3 regions of the Thalassolituus sp. ST750PaO-4 genome follow, and region 2 is predicted to be linked to each of the others. Evidence: predicted binding sites of a transcription regulator. Region 2 holds the regulator's gene; each other region holds the start of a gene.
What was found. The regulator FliA, encoded in region 2, starts transcription of late flagellar genes. The targets are predictions, from matches to a motif close to CTAAAGTTNNNNNNNNNNCNGCCGATA.
Positions count from the first base shown of each region.

Region 1: a site for FliA is predicted at 4,142-4,168, ahead of HUF18_RS07015 (flagellar protein MotY). Genes of this name have one in related genera too.
Region 3: a site for FliA is predicted at 4,842-4,868, ahead of HUF18_RS07630 (DUF5610 domain-containing protein). Genes of this name have one in related genera too.

Region 1 covers NZ_JABVCB010000007.1:245,792-252,221, reverse strand. Annotated here, with positions in the region: gene HUF18_RS07040 (substrate-binding periplasmic protein) at 1-21, shown strand, start outside; gene HUF18_RS19845 (cysteine-rich CWC family protein) at 1-224, opposite strand, end outside; gene HUF18_RS07030 (FUSC family protein) at 289-1,347, shown strand; gene HUF18_RS07025 (hypothetical protein) at 1,338-1,538, opposite strand; gene HUF18_RS07020 (argininosuccinate synthase) at 1,759-2,979, opposite strand; gene HUF18_RS07015 (flagellar protein MotY) at 3,166-4,098, opposite strand; gene pyrC (dihydroorotase) at 4,227-5,264, shown strand; gene rnt (ribonuclease T) at 5,297-5,929, shown strand; gene HUF18_RS07000 (UPF0231 family protein) at 5,947-6,318, shown strand.
Region 2 covers NZ_JABVCB010000013.1:859,494-865,923, reverse strand. Annotated here, with positions in the region: gene HUF18_RS19385 (chemotaxis protein CheA) at 1-660, opposite strand, end outside; gene HUF18_RS19380 (protein phosphatase CheZ) at 673-1,449, opposite strand; gene cheY (chemotaxis response regulator CheY) at 1,466-1,840, opposite strand; gene HUF18_RS19370 (RNA polymerase sigma factor FliA) at 1,976-2,707, opposite strand; gene HUF18_RS19365 (MinD/ParA family protein) at 2,711-3,529, opposite strand; gene flhF (flagellar biosynthesis protein FlhF) at 3,536-4,936, opposite strand; gene flhA (flagellar biosynthesis protein FlhA) at 4,963-6,430, opposite strand, start outside.
Region 3 covers NZ_JABVCB010000007.1:386,440-392,869, forward strand. Annotated here, with positions in the region: gene HUF18_RS07600 (AraC family transcriptional regulator) at 1-389, opposite strand, end outside; gene HUF18_RS07605 (outer membrane beta-barrel protein) at 689-1,408, opposite strand; gene HUF18_RS07610 (STAS/SEC14 domain-containing protein) at 1,781-2,185, shown strand; gene HUF18_RS07615 (MaoC family dehydratase) at 2,209-3,105, opposite strand; gene HUF18_RS07620 (AraC family transcriptional regulator) at 3,289-4,311, shown strand; gene HUF18_RS07625 (hypothetical protein) at 4,459-4,746, shown strand; gene HUF18_RS07630 (DUF5610 domain-containing protein) at 4,906-5,961, shown strand; gene HUF18_RS07635 (glutaredoxin family protein) at 6,056-6,319, shown strand; gene HUF18_RS07640 (hypothetical protein) at 6,333-6,430, shown strand, end outside.

The DNA of each region.
Region 1 (6,430 bases), on a different contig from region 2:
CAGGACGTCTGCCTGGAATAATTTTCTGGCAGATCAGCCTGCTGGTGCAGCAATTTACTGAGACTGACTTCCGTCTGAAAACACCAGCAAGCCGATGGCTCTGTTTGTGCTGCAACCGCACACTGGTTAAGCCCGCCGCAGAGCGGACAACGCTGCTCATCTGCACCCTCTGAACAGTTTTCCGCCTGCTGAACGCTGGTATGATTGTCCCCTGAAGACGACATAAAACCTCTGTAAGCCAATACCTCATCGCCGTATCATAGTCCTTTGCATGCTCAGGTTGAATCTATGCCGCCCTCGCCACAGCGTTCCTCACGCTGGTCCATCATAAAACAGGAAATGCGTGCCCTGCTGCACCTTAATCCGACCACCCGTCCGTGGCATTTACCCTTGCTGGTCGCGTGTTGTTCGGCACTGCCTGCATTAGCGGGTGTACTGTATGGCGATATAAAATCCGGCATTCTCGGCTGTGTTGGTGCGCTGGTGATTCTGTATCTGCCCGCCGCCGGATTGCGTCGCCGTCTGCTGACACTGCTGGCCTGCAGCCTTGGTTTTCAGCTCAGTTTTTTACTCGCCAGCATCAGCTCAGGTCCTCTGAGTGCTGCCCTGATGCTGCTGTTGATAACCATGGCCAGTACCTTTCTGACACGCTGGCTAAGCATGCCACCACCAGGAAGTTTCTTTTTTATTCTGGTTGCCGCGTTGGCAAGCGTTCTGCCTCATGAAACGGAACAGATTTCACATAGACTGTTGCTGGTTGGCCTCGGCAGCGCGGGAGCCTGTATTCTTGCCCTGCTGTACAGTCTGCTGTTGCCAGCAGAAACAACACCACCAGTCAGCACCGTTGCCCCGGCACGCCGGATACTGGCCGAAGCCACGGTTATCGCCGTCTTTGTTGCAGCGTCATCGTTATTAGCCAACGCGCTACAGCTGCATAATCCGTACTGGGTACCCATTTCCTGCGCCGCGATTATTCAGGGCGCCAACTTTCGTTTGGTATGGCAACGGAAAATACACCGCGTCGTCGGCACCGCACTGGGATTGGGCATCGCCTGGCTGATTTTTGCCCTGCAGCCCAACGGCTGGATGCTGGTGCTGATTATTGGTTTGCTGAGTTTTTCGATTGAAGTTCTGGTGGTGCGTAATTACGGCATTGCTATGCTCTTTATTACGCCATTAACACTGCTTTTTGCCGAAATAACGGCGCTGCAAAGTCCGCTGGATACCCTTATGCTGGCGCGTTTCAGCGATATTTTACTGGGCAGTCTGATCGGTCTTATTGGTGGCTGGCTGATTCACCACCCACGTTATCTGGGTCGTATCAGCGCACAGCATAATCAGGATTGATGATCCTTTTTCACCGCCATTTCCGGTTGAACTAAGTACATTTCTTCCGGCGGATGAAAATACACATTCGCCGTGCAGCCGCTCAGCCATCCCAGCATGACCGCCAGAAATATCCGCCGCTGAAAATTATAAATAACCGGTTGAGAAAAATACGTCCGTAACTGTGCTATTCCGCTGAAAAATACCGACATCGTTATCCCTAACAAGCAGTCATTTCATGATATGCAGGCCATCATCAATAAGGCGCTACGCTAAAAATAAACTTATCAGTCTGACCATCAGCAAACAAGGGATTTATTGCGACATAAAATCACCAGCAGCATGCAGAAGTGTTCTGAAAACAGCTTCAAAAAGCCCATAAAAAAACCCGCCGTAGCGGGTTCTTTTTTGCGAAAAGCAACAGCGCCGGAATTAATCCAGGAAGCTACGGCCTTTTTTCGCAGCCGTGCGCAGACGCAGAGCGTTCAGCTTAATAAAGCCGGCCGCATCTTTCTGGTCGTAAGCACCGGCATCGTCTTCGAAAGTGGCGATTTTTTCATCGAACAGAGTGTCTTCTGAACGACGGCCAACCACAATCACGTTGCCTTTATACAGTTTTACGCGCACATCGCCGTTAACAACTTTCTGGGTTTCGTCGATAGCCGCCTGCAGCATTTTACGCTCAGGGCTCCACCAGTAACCGTTGTAGATCAGCTTGGCGTAACGTGGCATCAGTTCGTCTTTCAGGTGCGCCGCTTCACGATCCAGAGTGATGGATTCGATCGCACGGTGTGCTTTCAGCAGTACAGTACCGGCCGGAGTTTCGTAACAACCACGGGCTTTCATGCCCACGTAACGGTTTTCTACGATATCCACACGACCCACACCGTAAGCACCGGCCAGTTTGTTCAGCTCTTCCATAATGGTGGCCGGAGATTTTTCCACGCCATCGATGGCAACCGGGTCACCGTTTTTGAAGCTGATGGTGATGTAAGCCGCTTCGTCCGGAGCATTTTCCGGAGACACAGACCACAGCCACATATCTTCTTCCGGCTCATTCCATGGGTCTTCCAGGATGTCACCTTCGTAAGAGATGTGCAGCAGGTTAGCGTCCATAGAATACGGAGATTTCTTACCGGCTTTTTTCTCAACTTTAATGTCGTGCTTGTCGCAGTACGCCATCAGGGTTTCACGGGAAGTCAGATCCCATTCACGCCATGGAGCAATCACTTTTACGCCTGGTTTCAGGGCGTAGGCACCCAGTTCGAAACGCACCTGATCATTACCTTTACCGGTTGCACCGTGGGCAATGGCATCAGCGCCGGTGGCGTTGGCAATTTCGATCAGACGCTTGGCGATCAGCGGACGGGCAATCGAGGTACCCAGCAGGTATTCACCTTCGTAAATGGTGTTGGCGCGGAACATCGGGAATACGAAGTCACGGGCAAACTCTTCACGCAGGTCGTCGATGAAGATTTCTTTGATACCCAGAGCTTCAGCCTTGGCGCGTGCCGGTTCAACTTCTTCGCCCTGGCCCAGGTCAGCAGTAAAGGTTACGACTTCACACTTGTATTCTTCTTGCAGCCATTTGGCGATCACGGACGTATCCAGACCACCGGAATAGGCCAGCACCACTTTCTTGATGTCTGACATGGGTATTCTCCAGGATGATGATTGGCCGCACAGGGGGCAAACAGCCCGTACCGGCGGATAGCAATAACGAAAGGGGCGGTATTGTACTGATTGTGCACGGGATAGCCAACAGGCGTACCCAAAGGACAAAGAAAGAGCAGTAAAGAAAGAGGACTAAAAAGAGCAATAAAGAAAGCGCGGCGGGTATCAGTCGCCGCTGGCGGTAGTCTGGGTGCGGACCTTCGGTTTAAACAGCAGATTATCCGGTATCGGCATATCTTCCCGCTGTTCGATGCGGATGGTTACACGGCGGTTTTCGGCGCGTCCGGCGGCGGTTTTGTTGCTGGCCACCGGATAACGGTCACCATGAAAACGGGTGGTCACCATTTCCGGATCGATGCCCTGCTTTATAAAGTAACGTTCCACATCCTCAACCCGCGCCTTGGACGTCTGGCGGTTATCGTAACGGCGGCCAACGTTGTCAGAATGACCGTCCAGATACACGGCAAAAATGCGCGGATCATGCTTTATGTAAAAAATAATGCGGTCGAGAATTTTCATATCGGGGGCATCGATCTGCTCTTCACCACTGGCAAACAGCACCTTCGAGCGCGCCACCTGCCGGTAATTAACCGGCAGCAGCTGTTTTACACACTCCAGATAATCCAGATAAAACTGTGGAAACGACACCGCCGACAGGTGCACTTTTACAAAGCGGTTCTGATCGTAATAGGTTTTGTGGCTGATGGCAGGCCATTTGCCTTCCAGCAAGGCATGCAGAAACTGATTGGTGCGGGTGGCGTCCAGACTCAGATTCGGCGTGTCTTTTACAATCCGCGCCACACCCAGATCTTCGCTTTTTACTCCCGGCTGCCAGGGCGGTGGCAGGATACTGACCCGTGCCTGGCTGTACGACATCAGGTTCTTCAGGGTTTCGAGCTGAAAAGTAACGTCCTCGCCGGCCTCGTGATAGAACACCGCGCGGCCATACCCGGCCAGCGTCTGCTCAAAACGGCACTCAAATACCGAACCACTGACCGACCAGTCGGTAGTTTCAATGTCACCGCCGTAGTCCAGCGCCGCATCCGCCTGGCAGAAAGCGCTGAGCAACATGCAGCTTAAGGCAATTAGTTTGTGCATAGACATCCGGTTGAGGCTGTTAAATTCGGGGCTGTTCCTGAGTTATCGGCCAATTCCGAGAAAAATTAAGCGGTTAAAGGCTGCTTTCGGTACAATGCCCCATCAATTTTAGCTGAAGGTTGAAGAGCATGACTGACCGTTTGACCATTACCCGCCCCGACGACTGGCACCTGCACGTACGCGATGGCGCCGTGCTGCAACATACCGTGCCTGCCACCGCCCGGGTGATGGGCCGCGCCATCATCATGCCAAACCTGCAGCCACCGGTGATGAATGCCGAACAGGCACTGGAATACCGCGACCGCATCCTGTCGCGCGTACCGCAGGGCCTGACCTTTAACCCGTTAATGGTGCTGTACTTAACCGACAATACCACCCCGGAAATGATTACTGAAGCCAAGGCAGCCGGTAACATTGTAGCCGTTAAGCTGTATCCGGCCGGAGCGACCACTAACTCCGCTTCCGGTGTTACCGATCTCGGCAAGCTCGATGATATCGCCGCTGCGCTGGCCGAAAACGGCATGCCGCTGCTGGTGCACGGTGAAGTCACCCAGAACCACATCGACATATTCGACCGCGAAAAAGAATTCCTCGACACCATTCTGGCACCGCTGGTCAGCCGTCATCCGACCTTAAAAGTGGTGGTTGAACACATCACCACCAAAGACGCTGCCGAGTTTGTACAAAGCCAGGGCAGCAACGTTGCCGCCACCATCACCGTGCAGCATCTGGCCTACAACCGTAATCACATGCTGGTTGGCGGAATTAAGCCGCACTTCTACTGCCTGCCGATTCTGAAGCGCAACATTCACCAGCAGGCGCTGCAGGATGTGGTCGCCAGCGGCAACAGCAAATTCTTCCTCGGCACCGACAGTGCGCCACACGCCAAAGGCGCCAAAGAAAACGCCTGTGGTTGTGCCGGCTGTTTTACCGCCTACGCCGCCATTGAGCTGTATGCCGAAATCTTCGAAGACCTCGGTGCGCTGGATAAGCTGGAAGGCTTTGCCAGCCATTACGGCCCGGACTTCTACGGTCTGGCGCGTAACAGCGACGAAATTACCCTGATCAAACAAGACTGGCAGGCGCCGGCCGAACTGCCGTTTGGCAAAGATGTTATTGTGCCGCTGCGTGCCGGCGAAACCCTGCGCTGGAAACTGGAGTACTGAGGGTGAGTGAAGAGAAACAGGAAAAAACCATGATGGCACAGCGCTTCCGCGGATTTTTACCCGTGGTTGTCGATGTTGAAACCGGCGGCTTCGATGCCGAAACCGACGCCCTGTTGGAAATCGCCATGGTCACACTGCGCATGGATGAGGATGGCTATCTGCATCCGAATGAAACCCTGAGCGCCAATATTCATCCCTTTGATGGTGCCAACCTGCAGCAGGAAGCCCTCGATTTTACCGGCATCGATCCGTTCGACCCCGAACGCGATGCCGAATTTGAGATCGACGCCCTGACCGCCATGTTCCAGACCGTACGCCGCGAGATCAAAGCCAACGGCTGTAACCGCGCCGTACTGGTCGGCCATAACGCCCACTTCGATCATGGTTTCCTGCGTGCCGCCGTCGCCCGCAACGATATCAAGCGCGATCCGTTCCACCCGTTTTCGTCCTTCGATACCGCCTCCATTGCCGCACTGGCCCTCGGTCATACCGTGCTGGCCAAGTCGTGCAAAATGGCCGGCATCGATTTTGACAACAGCGCTGCGCACAGTGCCGCTTACGACACCTACAAAACCGCCGAACTGTTCTGCTTTATTATCAATCGCTACAAAGATCTGGGCGGCTGGCCACTGGCTGGCGCCGACCTGAGTGACGACAACGACTGACCACACGAAGACCCTTTATGGATTACCGTTTTTTCTACAATGAACGCCAGCTGCCCTGCGCACGCCTGTCGATGGACCACGAAGCCTTTGGCCTCTGGCTCACCGACGAACTGGGTGCCGATACCGAGCAGCTGAGCCGTCTGTTGCAGGCTGTCAGCAGTCTGGAACAAGGCCAACAGAGTGAATTTCAGTGGCAGGGGCGCGATTTCTTACTGCGTCTGACCCGTGACGATGCCGAAGTCATTGCCCTGGTACTGCTGCAGGATCATTCACTGGAGGAGCTGGAAGGCGAAGATCTGGAGTTTTACGACGCCGAATCCTTTGCCGCCTGTGGCCTCGACGACTTTAAAGAACTGCTCAGCGAATGGCAGGAGTTCCTGCTCGACTGAGCGTTATCGGCCTGCCCCATCCGGGGCAGGTGTTTTATCTGCGGCTGTCGCTGTTGTGTTTGCCTGACCCGGCACATTGCCAACCCCGTAACAGATTTCAGCAACCCCTACC
Region 2 (6,430 bases):
CTCAAATTCATCTTCGGTAATTTCGTCACTATTGTTATCTGTGCTGTCGGAGCCTATATCAAAGAAATCGTCATCTGCTGTTTCTGCCGCAGCTGCATTCGCTTTTTCTTCGTCCAGAGCATCCAGCAGTTGCTCGAATTCATCGTCTGTAATATCACCACTGTCTTCTGCCGGCGCTGTTTCTGAAGGACCGGACTCGCTGACAGGTTCCTCTGCGACAGAGTCAGTAGCAGCAGGTTCCGGATCGCTGCTCTGAACTTCATCTTCTGATTCAGGTAATGCCAGTTTATGCAGCCGCTCAATGAGTTCCGGGTCTGCTTCTTCAGGCGCAGCACCGGAGCGAACGCTTTCAAACATTTCGTTAACGCTGTCTAACGCCTGGAGTACCACATCCATAAGATCTGAATTGACAGTACGATGGCCGTTGCGCAGCGTATCGAAGACGTTTTCCGCTGCATGGCAGCAGTTCACCAGAGGATTAAGTTGCAGAAATCCAGCCCCACCTTTAACGGTATGAAAACCGCGAAAGATAGCATTCAGCAGGTCTTTATCATGTGGGCGTTGTTCAAGATCGACCAGTTGTTCAGAGAGCAGCTCAAGAATTTCTCCGGCTTCAACCAAAAAATCCTGGAGAATCTCTTCATCAGCATCGAAACTCATCCGTTAGCTCCTTTAAAAACCAAGACTGGACAGTAAGTCATCAACATCATCCTGGCTGGCAACTACGTCTTCACTGGACTTATTAATCTGCGGTCCCTCCGCAGCGATATTGGCGCCTTCCGTCGGCTTCTCTGCCGATTCCATATCGGCATGAACAATTCCGGTAATCGAATCCACGTTGCCGGCCATGGCAACAAGCTGTACCAGCCGGCTTTCTACGTCTGTTACCAGCGCAGCCACTTTGTGAATGACCTGACCGGTTAAATCCTGAAAATCCTGAGCCAGTACGATATCGGATAACTGTCCCTGCAAGCGCTGGGACTGACTCGCACTGTCAATCAGAAACTGATTAATGTCTTTGGTTAAAGCCCGGAATTCATCCGGCTTTAATTCTTTATTTAAAAACCGCTGCCACTCAACAGATAACGCTTTGGCCCGGTCATGAATGTCGGTTGCCAGCGGCATACCGGCATCAACCAGATCCATGGTGCGGTTGGCCGATTTATCCGTCATTTCCAGAACATAGGCCAGCTTATCCGTTGCATGGTCAATTTCCGATGCTGCACCGACAGAATCAACCCGCATATTTTTAATAGCTTCATGCAGGGCACGGGTCAGTCTGCCGATTTCGTTGTACAACGTGCGGTCTCTAACCTCATTGAGATTATTAACCAACGCTACCGCCTTACTGAGATCGCCAAGCTCCAGCTGCTTGAGCATGCTTTCTGCTAGGTTTTTGATTTCAGTGCCGACAGCGCTGTTATCGGTATCCAGATTGATCCCGGCCATCAAGTTGTCTTCCTGGTTAACCTTCGACACGTTCAAAGATCTTATCGATCTTTTCTTTCAGTACCGCAGCAGTAAAAGGTTTCACGACATAGCCGTTAACCCCTGCCTGAGCAGCGGCAACAATCTGGTCGCGCTTGGCTTCCGCTGTCACCATCAGTACCGGCAGACTTTTCAGGCGATCATCGGCTCTCACTTTCTTCAGTAAGTCGAGACCTGTCATGCCAGGCATGTTCCAGTCCGTCACTAAGAAGTCGAAATCACCATTCTGCAACATGGGAAGTGCTGTTGTGCCGTCGTCTGCTTCCTGAGTATTGGTAAACCCCAGATCACGCAACAGATTTTTGACGATTCGTCTCATCGTTGAGAAATCATCAACGATCAGAATTTTCATGTTTTTGTCCAAAACGACCTCCAGTAATCGACTCTCTATATTCCAAGTCGTTCCTAAGGTTTAGTGTAGACACAGTTATCGCTTTATCCAGAAACAAAGCGCTCAGAAAAGATTTTTTTCAATAACAGGAAGGAGTTAGGACAACCAGCCGCCAAGGCGGGCACGCAGACGATGAGCTGCCTGACTGTGCAGCTGACTGACCCTTGATTCGCTGACACCCAATACGGCGCCAATTTCTTTCAGGTTCAGTTCCTCGTCGTAGTACAGGGCGAGTACCAGCTGTTCCCTTTCGGGTAAATGACGGATAGCGTCGGCGAGTTGACGCTGAAAGGATTCACGTTCAATACCGTCCAGCGGATTGGGGGACTCTTCTTCAAAGACGTCGAAGCCTGACTCGCTCTTTTCAACAACCTCTTCAAAACTGAACAGCCGGCAGCCGGCGCTGTCTTTCAGGATGGCATGGTATTCATCCTGACTGATGCCCAGAAAACCGGCGACTTCGCTGTCTTCAGCATCACGGCCCTTTTCACTTTCAATCTGTTTAATGGCATCACTGATACGACGGGAATTACGGTGTACCGAGCGTGGTGCCCAGTCACCTTTACGGATCTCGTCCAGCATCGCGCCACGAATGCGGATACCGGCGTAGGTTTCGAAGCTGGCACCTTTACCGCCATCGTATTTGCGTGCCGCTTCCAGCAGACCAATCATGCCGGCCTGAATGAGATCGTCAAGCTGCACACTGTCAGGCAGACGGCCAATAAGGTGGTGTGCAATGCGCTTTACCAGCGTCGCATGATCACGTACCAGCTGTTCATAATCGTGTTTTTGTACGTCGGAATACACCAGACAACTTCCTACTGACACTCGTTATGCCCCGGCTTCCTGAACCAACCGATCTACAAAAAACTCCAGATGCCCCCGGGGTGTTGAAGGCAGTGGCCATGAATCCACTTTTTTAGCCAGTGCACGGAATGCTGTCGCCGCTTTGGAGCGCGGGTAGGCATCGATCACCGCTTTCTGGCGCTGCACGGCACGCTTAAGCGCATCGTCCTGAGGTATAGCGCCAACATACTGCATAGCCACTTCCAGGAAACGATCTGTCACTTTGGTAAGTTTGGCAAATAAAGCGTTTCCTTCCTGTGGTGTGCGGACCATGTTGGCAACAATGCGGAAACGGAACAGCCCATAGTCACGATTCAGAAGTTTGATCTGCGCATAGGCGTCGGTGATTGAGGTTGGTTCATCAGTGACCACCATCAGCACTTCCTGCGCGGCACGGACAAAACTCATCACACTGTCGGAAATTCCGGCCGCAGTATCAATAATCAGCACATCGATATCATCACCGATATCACTGAAGGCCTGAATCAGGCCGGCATGTTCAAGTGCGTTCAGCTGCGATAATTTTTGCGTACCAGAAGATGCCGGCACTACGCGGATACCTCCCGGCCCTTTAACCATTACGTCACGCAGATCACATTCACCCGCCAGAACATTTTCAATGGTTTTATTAGAGCTGATACCCAGCAGAATATCGATATTTGCCAACCCCAGATCCGCGTCAAGAACCACGACTCTGCGCCCCATCTCGGCCAGGGCGATAGCCAGATTGACCGAGACATTGCTCTTGCCGACACCACCTTTACCGCCGGTGACCGCGATGACCTGCACAGGATGCCTTGCCATTAGTCGTTATACTCCGTGTTGAATACTGGAATGCTGAGTGGCGAAGCTCATGGCTTCGGCGGCCTGCCAGCGGGTACGCGCCATGCGCGCCATCTGCTCCGCCAGTTTCACCAGTTTTTCAGCATCCGGATAATGCACATCATCGGGGATGTGCGGTCCATCAGTCACCAGGGTGACCGGCAGCTGGGTCAGCGCCGAGACACTCATGGCAGGCCCAAGGCTGAAACACTCATCCAGCTTGGTAAACACACAACCCGCCAAACCTGCCGCTTTAAAATGTTCATAGTTTTCCTGCAGGCAACGTCCCTGACTGGTCAGAGGTAATACCAGCAGCTTTTTCAGACGCGCTCCGGCCTGTTTAAGCATAGACAATTGCGCAGCAAAATGTGGATCCTGACTTGCCAGCCCGGCGCTATCAACCAACACCAGTTTTTTGTCACGTACACCATCAAGTGCCTTGTTCAGATCACCATTCACCGGCACAACATGCAGGGTTACCCCTAATATGCGGGCAAAGGTCCGCAGCTGATCATGCGCCGCTACGCGGTAATTATCGAGGGTGATCAAAGCCACCGATTCCGCTCCGTGGCGGATCACAAACTGTGCAGCCAGCTTGCCGATGGTGGTCGTTTTTCCCGCCCCTGTCGGGCCAACCAGTGCATAAATGCCACCACGATCAAGCAATCCATTCGGGGCTACCGGCAAGTCTGAAGCAATCAGCTTCAATGCTTTTTTCCAGGCGTCTTCGAGCGGTACATCGCCATCGATACGACTGGCTACACGATCCGCCCAGGCCGCCTCCAGCCCGACATCCTGACAGCGCTGCCACAATTGCGACTGCTGCCAGGTCAGTGGCCGGTGAGTATCCCAGGCACTGCCCTGATGGCTGACCATCCAGTCTTTCAGCTCACGTAATTCTCCGCTCATTTGCTGAATAACGCTGTTGTACCACTCGCCTTCCTGATCCGCGCGGCGACGCAACATGCTGTCTTCAGTGGCGTCGCGGCCGTTATCCGGGCCAGTTTTGCCCGAACCTGCCGGGGCGGCGCGACTGAAATCATCATTTTTCAGGCCACTCAATACCGCCGACAGCGATTCTGTGCTGGAAAGATCACTCTTTCCGGCAAACGCCATACGCTCTTCATAACGCTCATCACGTTTTTTCAGCGCCGGCTGTGGTTCACGGGATGCCGCTTTCGCCTCTTCCAGTTCCTGCTGCAGGCGCAGCTGGCGTTCGATTTCCGCCCGTTCCTGCTCATGGCCCGGCTGATAGTCCAGAGCGGCGACCACTTCAAATCCGTCCGCTACTTTCTTGCTCGACAGAATGACCGCATCCGCTCCCAGTTCCTGGGAGACCAGACGCAGTGCCAGCTGCATATTGGCTGCGGTGAAGCGTTTAACTTTCATAGTCAGCACTCATGATTCGTAAGGGCCTATTTGCCGCCAATACTGGCGACAATGGTAATACTCTTGTTGTCCGGAACTTCCTGATACGCCAGCACCTGCAGTTGCTCGATGCTGTTGCGTACAAACTGAGCCATCGCCGCACGCAGCTGGCTGGTTACCAGCAGCACCGCCGGATTGCCTGCCATTTCCTGCGCCTGCACTGCTTCGGCCAAAGAGCGTTGCAGGGTATCGGCCATTCCCGGTTCCAGCACCAGACCATATTGTCCGGCCTGTTGTCCGCTTTGCTGAAGGGTTTTAAGCAACAACTGTTCCAGCCCCGGATCCAGCGTCATAACCACCAGCTCATCCGCATTACCAAAGATGTTCTGGACAATCATCCGGCTAAGGGCAAGGCGTGCAGCAGCGGTCATAGCGGCGGTATCTTGACTCTGACTGCCACTATTCGCCAAAGACTCGGCAATAGAGCGCATATCGCGGATAGGTACATGTTCACGCAAAAGATTCTGCAGAACCGCCAGTAACTGACTGATACTTAAAGTATTAGGTACCAGCTCTTCGGCCAGTTTCGGTGATGCTTTGGCCAGCATATCAACCAGCTGCTGAACATCTTCATGACCCAGCAACTCATGCGCATGGCGCTGTAATTTCTGATTCAGGTGGGTCGCAACTACTGTGCTGGCATCCACAACGGTGTAACCAAGGGTCTGCGCCCGGTCTTTCTGGGTTGCATCAATCCAGAAAGCATCCAGCCCAAAGGCCGGATCTTTGGCGGCCAGACCGTCTATTTTGCCAAACACCTGGCCCGGATTAATCGCCATTTCACGCTCCGGATAGATTTCGGCTTCCGCCAGAGTGACGCCCATCAGAGTGATACGGTATTGATTGGGCAGCAGATCGAGGTTGTCACGGATATGTACAGAAGGCATCAGGAAGCCCATTTCCTGCGACAGTTTGCGGCGAACGCCTTTAATCCGGTTCAGCAGCTGGCCGCCCTGATTTTTATCAACCAGCGGAATGAGACGATACCCTACTTCCAGACCGACACGGTCAACCGGCTCGACGTCATCCCAGCCAAGTTCTTTGACTTCCATTTGCTTGATTGCGGCTTCGGCTTTTTCTTTTGGCGCTGCCAATGCATTACCACTGCCCGCCGGCAGCGCTTCTGCCGCCTTCGGCTGAGCGCCGATACGCTGGGCAATCGCATCTCCGAACTTACCGCCGTCTTTGCGCCAGTGAATAAAGTAAGCAACGCTGGCGGCAATCAGGGCGGCGCCAAGAAATACGCCATGCGGCATACCAGGCACGATACCCATCATAAACATCAGTCCGGCAGCAACCGCCAGAGCGCGCGAAGACGCGAACATCTGGCCGAAGATCTGCTGCCCCATATCTTCGTCACCACCATTACGGGTTACCATAATGGCGGTTGCCGTTGACAGCAGCAGCGACGGAATCTGAGCAACCAGGCCGTCACCTATCGCCAGCAGAGTATAA
Region 3 (6,430 bases), on a different contig from region 2:
TTTACCTTAATGATGTTATCGCGGGTACGGGTTACCTGAATTTCCAGCTGATCACTCAGCAGGGAGGAAAACTTCTCCAGATAATAGAGTGCTTCGCGCAGGGTATTGCAGCACAGAAACAGGTGCTGCAGCTGGCAGCTGCTGTGAACGTTGAATTTATGCGACGACTGCACACACAGTGATTCGTCATTTGTACGCTTAACCAGCTGGCTGATTAATTCATCGGCATCTTCTGCGTTGATCCGGCTGTCAGGATCTTTCAGTTGCTTAAGCACACGCTGAATCGCACCGGAAGCACTGTCCGGCAGCTGATCAAAAAACGTAGGGCCTGCAGCTTCCAGCAGAGGACGAACCAATGCGGTGGATACGTAACCTTGTTCCATGTTCATAGGCGTCTAATCTGATTCGGTTTTTGTTTTTTAACCTTACTCAATAGCAAGCGGTATGCCACTGACAGGTTGGTAAAAAGAGCAGGCATTATGGTAAATGAATGTGACCAAATTTGTCATGTGTTACCGTAGGTAACAAAGGGCTGGCACTTATCTACCCGAGCCCCCATTCTGGTCTAATGAGAAAGGTTATATTGTGACGAATCTAACAATTATTGGCATAAACCTACCCGGAATGAGGTTTTTTTAGCATTTTCTTGTCCGGGCAGGAGATGAAGAAGGTACGGTTGTTCGCTTTTTCAGAATTCGTACTGCGCACCCAATGTTATCAATTGGAAGCGAACACGGCTGAACTCTTTGCTATCCAGCGCCGTTGTCTCCAATTCGGCGCGTAATGCCAGATCAGGAAGCGCGCGCCAGAAGAATCCGCCACCGGAAATCTGGTCAACGGCTGATGTTTGCTTGGTGCTGACGATACGGCGGCTGATGGTTTGGTCCTGGAATGCTTTGATTTCAACAGTGTCATAATCAGCCACCCACAGGTTGGCGCCGGTTTTCAGGAAAAAATCGATACTGTCGGTCAGTGGGAAACGGTAGCGGAAAGTAATAAGAAAACTTTGCGGACGGGCACTGGCAAAACCGGTGTAGGTTGCATATGCCTGATCGTCAGTCGTGGCATTGGTACGGGATACTGTACCGTGTTTCGCGTTTTTAAACGTCGGTGGCTTATCATCAGCCACATCAGTGAAGTCGGCTTTCGGATCATCGTAACTGGCTTCTCCAATATCCATAATGCCGAATTCCAGAGCCAGCCGGTCGGTAATATTGGGTCCGAATGTCAGTTTGATGGTGTTGCCGAAAGAGTCCATATCCTGAGAGTCAGTGATACCGCCCTGCAGGCCAACAAATCCGCCTTCAGCCTGTGCTGCAGGGGATAGCAGGGATAAACCGAGCAGAGAGCTCAGCGCCAGCGAAGTCAGCATGCCACCACGTGCAGGTGTGCAGGAATATGAGGCCATAGTGAGGGAGTCCATTTTTATAGTTGTTCTGATCTGCCTGAGCAGGAATTATCTTGTTATTTTGTTGGCAGGAATTCAGTGGTATTCGCTACAGATTCCTGACGTTTGCGCATGATACCAGCCACCGCTTCAATATAAAGCCACTCTTCGGGCAATTTACGTTATAAAACCGCAGCCGGATGCAGCAGCTGAACGTTCTGGAGTGCGTCTGGCAGAGCGCACTGTGGATGGAGGTCCGGGAGATATAGGCCTATTTGTCATTAAGTCTGTCCGATGAGCCTCTGATATTGGAAAATATGGCAATAATTGCCTTTATTTTCCGGCGAATTTTGCTATCGTTTATGAAAATCAATTCTTAAAACTACGGTTAATATGACAATTCGAGGTGTGAATTCTCCGGCAAAGCCAGCTACCTGGCTGGGAGAAAACGGCATTGTCTACCACGACCTTCACGGCTTCAGCCATCTGACGATCGACCTTGTCCGTTTTATGCACAATGCTCATGGGCGGATTGCGGGGCAGCGCAAGCGACCTGTATTACTGTTGGGGCAGGATATTCTTACCGTTGATTTCGAGGTGCAGCTTTTCGCTTCACACCCCGACCTTCTGCGTACCACAACAGCGCTGGCGATTGTGGGCGACTCTTTTATGCTGCGTCATCTGACGGCGATGTTTCTCAGTTATCATGCTCCCGCTTATCCGGTGCAACGCTTTGATCAGCGTGATGAGGCCGAATGCTGGCTGACGGGGATGGCCGCTCAGGCTCAGCATGGCTGAGCCTGAAGGCTGCTTCTGTCTCTTCAGATTTTCTCAATCCGTCCTTTCATATGAACCTTTTCGCCTCGGACGCTGCGCAGCTCGAAGTCGATGCCAGCGTTGTTTGGCTGATCACTGCTGAGTGTTTCATGCAGGTTGTAGTGCAATTCGACAGCGGATGGCAGGAAGACCGGCAGCTTAAATTCAGTCGTCAGGCGACAAGCGTCGCTGTGCAGCAGGGGTTGCAGTGCCGCCGCTGTACGGGCTTTGCTCCACATACCATGGGCAATGTGGCTTTTGAAACCGAACAGTTTGGCTGACAGAGCGTAGAGGTGAATGGGATTGGAATCACCGGAAACCCGCGCATAGCGCCGACCCAGATTACTGTGCAGCGTCCAGCGTTCTATGGTGGCGAAGCTGGCCAGTGGTGGTCGCTCTTTTTTCGCTCCCTTGGCTTCAGTGCTGCGCATGCGCGCCAGATTGGTACTGACTGATTCCCAGACTTTTTCACCGCCGATGGTTATTTCGGTATGAATATCAAACTCCAGCCCTTTATCGGTTTTTGTGCTTCCGGAAAAATGACAGCGGATATCCAGTTTCTCTTCCTGGCGAATGGCCCGGTATTGAGTGATCTCATTGCGGATATGCACCAGCCCCATGAGGGCGAGAGGAAATTGCTTATGCAGCATCAGCTCCATGTGCAGCGGGAATGCCAGTACGTGTGGGTAGGTCAGCGGCAGCAAGGATGTCTGAGTGCGGAAGCCGCAGACGCTGGCGTAAGCCGCTACCCGCTCCGGGCGCGCTTTCACACCAACCAGCAGAGCTTCAATATCAGGCATCTGTATATCACGCTGGCCGGCGCCACGTGCCAGCAGCGCCCGGGCGTATTGGCTCAGAGTTCCCGGAGTCGCACTGAATTGCATGCGTATAGCTTGAGTCATGGCCACGGTGTCCTTAATTAATATTCTGATCAGACAAGGGTGAGAAAGGGGAGTATAGAGGCAGCTTGCAGAGGGCCATTGGCGCAGCCACTTCGTGTGCTGCGTCAGTTTGGTCAATAGGACTTGCAGCGGCCTGTTTATCTGGCAGAATTCGCCAACACTCATCAGGAATTTCAACGACTTATGTCCGGTGGAATGACAGAACTGCGTGACTCTGGCGTCATGATCCAGCTGGCTCATCAGGCCATGCTGAAAATGGGGTTGGATGTGGATGCGGTGTTTGCGCGTTTGGGGGTTACCCCTGAGTTGCTGGCAGACAGGAATATCCGCACGCCACACGAAGCTCAGCTGATCTTTTGGCATGTGCTGGAAGAGGTCAGCCAGGATGCTGATATCGGTCTGCATCTTGGCGAACATATGCCTGTATATAAGGGACAGGTGCTTCAGTACCTGTTTCTGTCCAGTCCGACCTTTGGTGAGGGGTTGAAAAGAGCACTGAATTATCAGCGCCTGCTCAGCGATGCTTCCCAGGCCAGTACCGGCACGGAAGGCGATCAGGCATATATTCTGGTCGAGAGTGCCAGCGACCGTGTGGCCGGCCTGCGCCATCTGAATGAATGCATGGCGCTTGGCCTGATCCGTTTCTTCCGTTATGTAACCGATGATGCCTTTGTGCCATCCTGCGTTCATTTCAGCCATGAAAAACCGGCTGACAGTACGGAGCATGAGCGGATTTTTGCCTGTCCGGTTCTGTTTGAACAGGATGACAACCGTATTTATTTCAATACCCAGCTGCTGGATATGCCGTCTTCCCATGCTGAGCCGGAACTGCTGCAGCTGCACGAAAAACTGGCGATTGAGCATGTGGCCAAGCTGGAGCGTCAGGATATTGTGACCAGGGTATACAGGGTCTTCGGCGAAATTCTGGAAACGGGACAGGTCAGTCTGGAAGATGTCGCGGAGCGGCTGGACATTAAATCCCGCACATTACGTACCCGTCTGGCGGAAGCGGGCACTAACTTCAATCAGTTGCTGGCAGACTACCGCTGCAACCTGGCTAAACGTCTGTTATCCGGTACCGATGAGAGTATCGACGAGATTGTCTACCTTACCGGTTTTTCTGAACCGAGTACTTTCTACAGGGCATTTAAACGCTGGACCAGCCAGACACCGGTTGAGTACCGCAATCAGCGCAAACAGTTATGAAGCGGGCTGATTAGCCTTTTCTTGCAAGGTAATGCTTTCAGTCGTCGTGAATCTTTAACTTATTGTCATAATAGTGTTCATTTTTTGATCTGGTTTTCTTCGTGTGCCTGAGCCATTGTAATCGGGTTTTTATTCGGAGGATTTGTTATGAGCCAGACGCAGAAATTATCACTGATTCAACCCTTGGTTGAGCACATGATGCAGACTCAGGACGTTGCTGAATGGCGTCAGGCCCTGCTCAATCAGGGAATTATGAGTAAAGAAGAAGTCATCGCCCTTGATCAGAATGCTCTGCATGCAGCGTATAAAACATTTAAAATCATGCAGTTGCTGAATGAGCACCCGGATCACATCATGAATGAGATCGAGCGTAATAAAGTTTGCTGGAAACTGGATTTCAGCTACGACTATCATCAGGGCGCTGTCTGCTACTGACTTGCAGGCCTGTACTTTTATCAGCCTGTTAGCGCAAACAAAAAAAGCCCGCCAGTTGCGGGCTTTTTTTGTTTACTGACTAAACTGTCACAGGGTTCAATTTCCGGCTGTTCTGGCCGATAACCCAAAGAACAGCAACACAGTCTGAGCGGAGGCTATATGGCAATCACAATTACCCCCTCGCAATACCGGAATTACGGCACCCAGAATCCTGAGGGCAGTAAAAAGGCCGGAGCTTCTGCCAGCGATGTAAAACAGGGTGCAGCCGCCGAATCCCTGGCTAAGGCACTTCCCGGCGTTGTTCAGCTGGATAAAAAACAGAGCCCGGAGGAAACCGCTTCAGCCATCCTGCGCCATGTACAAAATGGTATTAACCAGCTGCGTTCCCAGGGGGCAGATCAGAGCCGCATCGATCAGCGCCTGCAGGCCGCCCGTGAAGGCATTGCCAAAGGTTATGCCCAGGCAACAGAGATGCTGGACGGTATGGGGCTGCTGGATGACGAATTAAAAGGCCAGATTGCCGCTGGACGTCAGCTGGTCGATGACGGTCTGGATCAGCTCGCCCGACCGGCAGAACAGAGTCGGGCGTTGCTTGCCAGTAAAAGCTCGCTCAGCGTGGCTAATGAGTTGTCTCTGCAGGTCCTGACCCAGGAAGGCGACCGGGTGACGGTAAGTTTCTCTCAGGGCAGCAGTCTCAGCACGTCAATCAGCCAGGATGGGCAGGGTAATTCGGCTTTCAGTCTGCAGGCTTCGGCTCAGCAAAACTGGAGTATGGAAGTGAATGGCAGCCTGAGTGATGCCGAGCGGACGGCGCTGGCTGGCCTGTTTGATGATGTACAGTCACTGAGTGAGCGTTTCTTTGCCGGTGATATCGGTGCGGCATTGGGACAGGCAATGGACCTTGGCTTTGATGGCAGCCAGCTGGCGGCGATGAGTCTTAATCTGACTCAGCAAACGGTTGCGACCTCAACCAAAGCCTATGCCAGTGTTCAGCCGCAGTTACCTACACCAGAGCTGGAATCGCTGAAAGCACCGCTGGCGTCTTATGTGGATGCTTATATGGCTGCACTGGAAAAAGCCAGCCCTCTGGCAGATGCGCCGCAGACCTTGCAGGATCTGGTAAACCAGTTGTTGCCGGAAGAAGAGCGTTTGCCGGTCTGGAAGTCTTTCCATGAGGGATTGAACTCATTGCTTGGTAACAAAGCCCGACCGTAGTTTTCCTTTCTCCGCTTCTCAGGGGCAGACTTTTTGTCATGCCCCGGTGCTAACCGCTATACTTCCCCCTGTCTGTTTTTACTGGAACTGCCTGATGGCTCTGGTTTTATTTGGCACTGAGGCCTGTCATCTGTGTGATTTGGCACAAGCTGTTATTGTGAATGTCGCCGGCCAGATTTCCCTCGATGTTTATGTCGAAGATATTGCTGAAACAGAAGCGCTGGTGGAACGCTATGGTTTGCGAATTCCGGTGCTGCTGAACGAACAAAACGGGGCCGAACTTGACTGGCCCTTCGATGAGACGCAACTGCTGAACTGGCTGCAGAGCAGTGCTCAACCTGAACCAATTTCTGAATAAAAGGATGATTACCATGCGGATTTTATCTGGACTGATCCTGGCTTCGCTGGCGCTGTTACAAGGCTGCTCCAGCACTCAGCTGTCACCCACCGGAGAGGCGGTTTATTACGC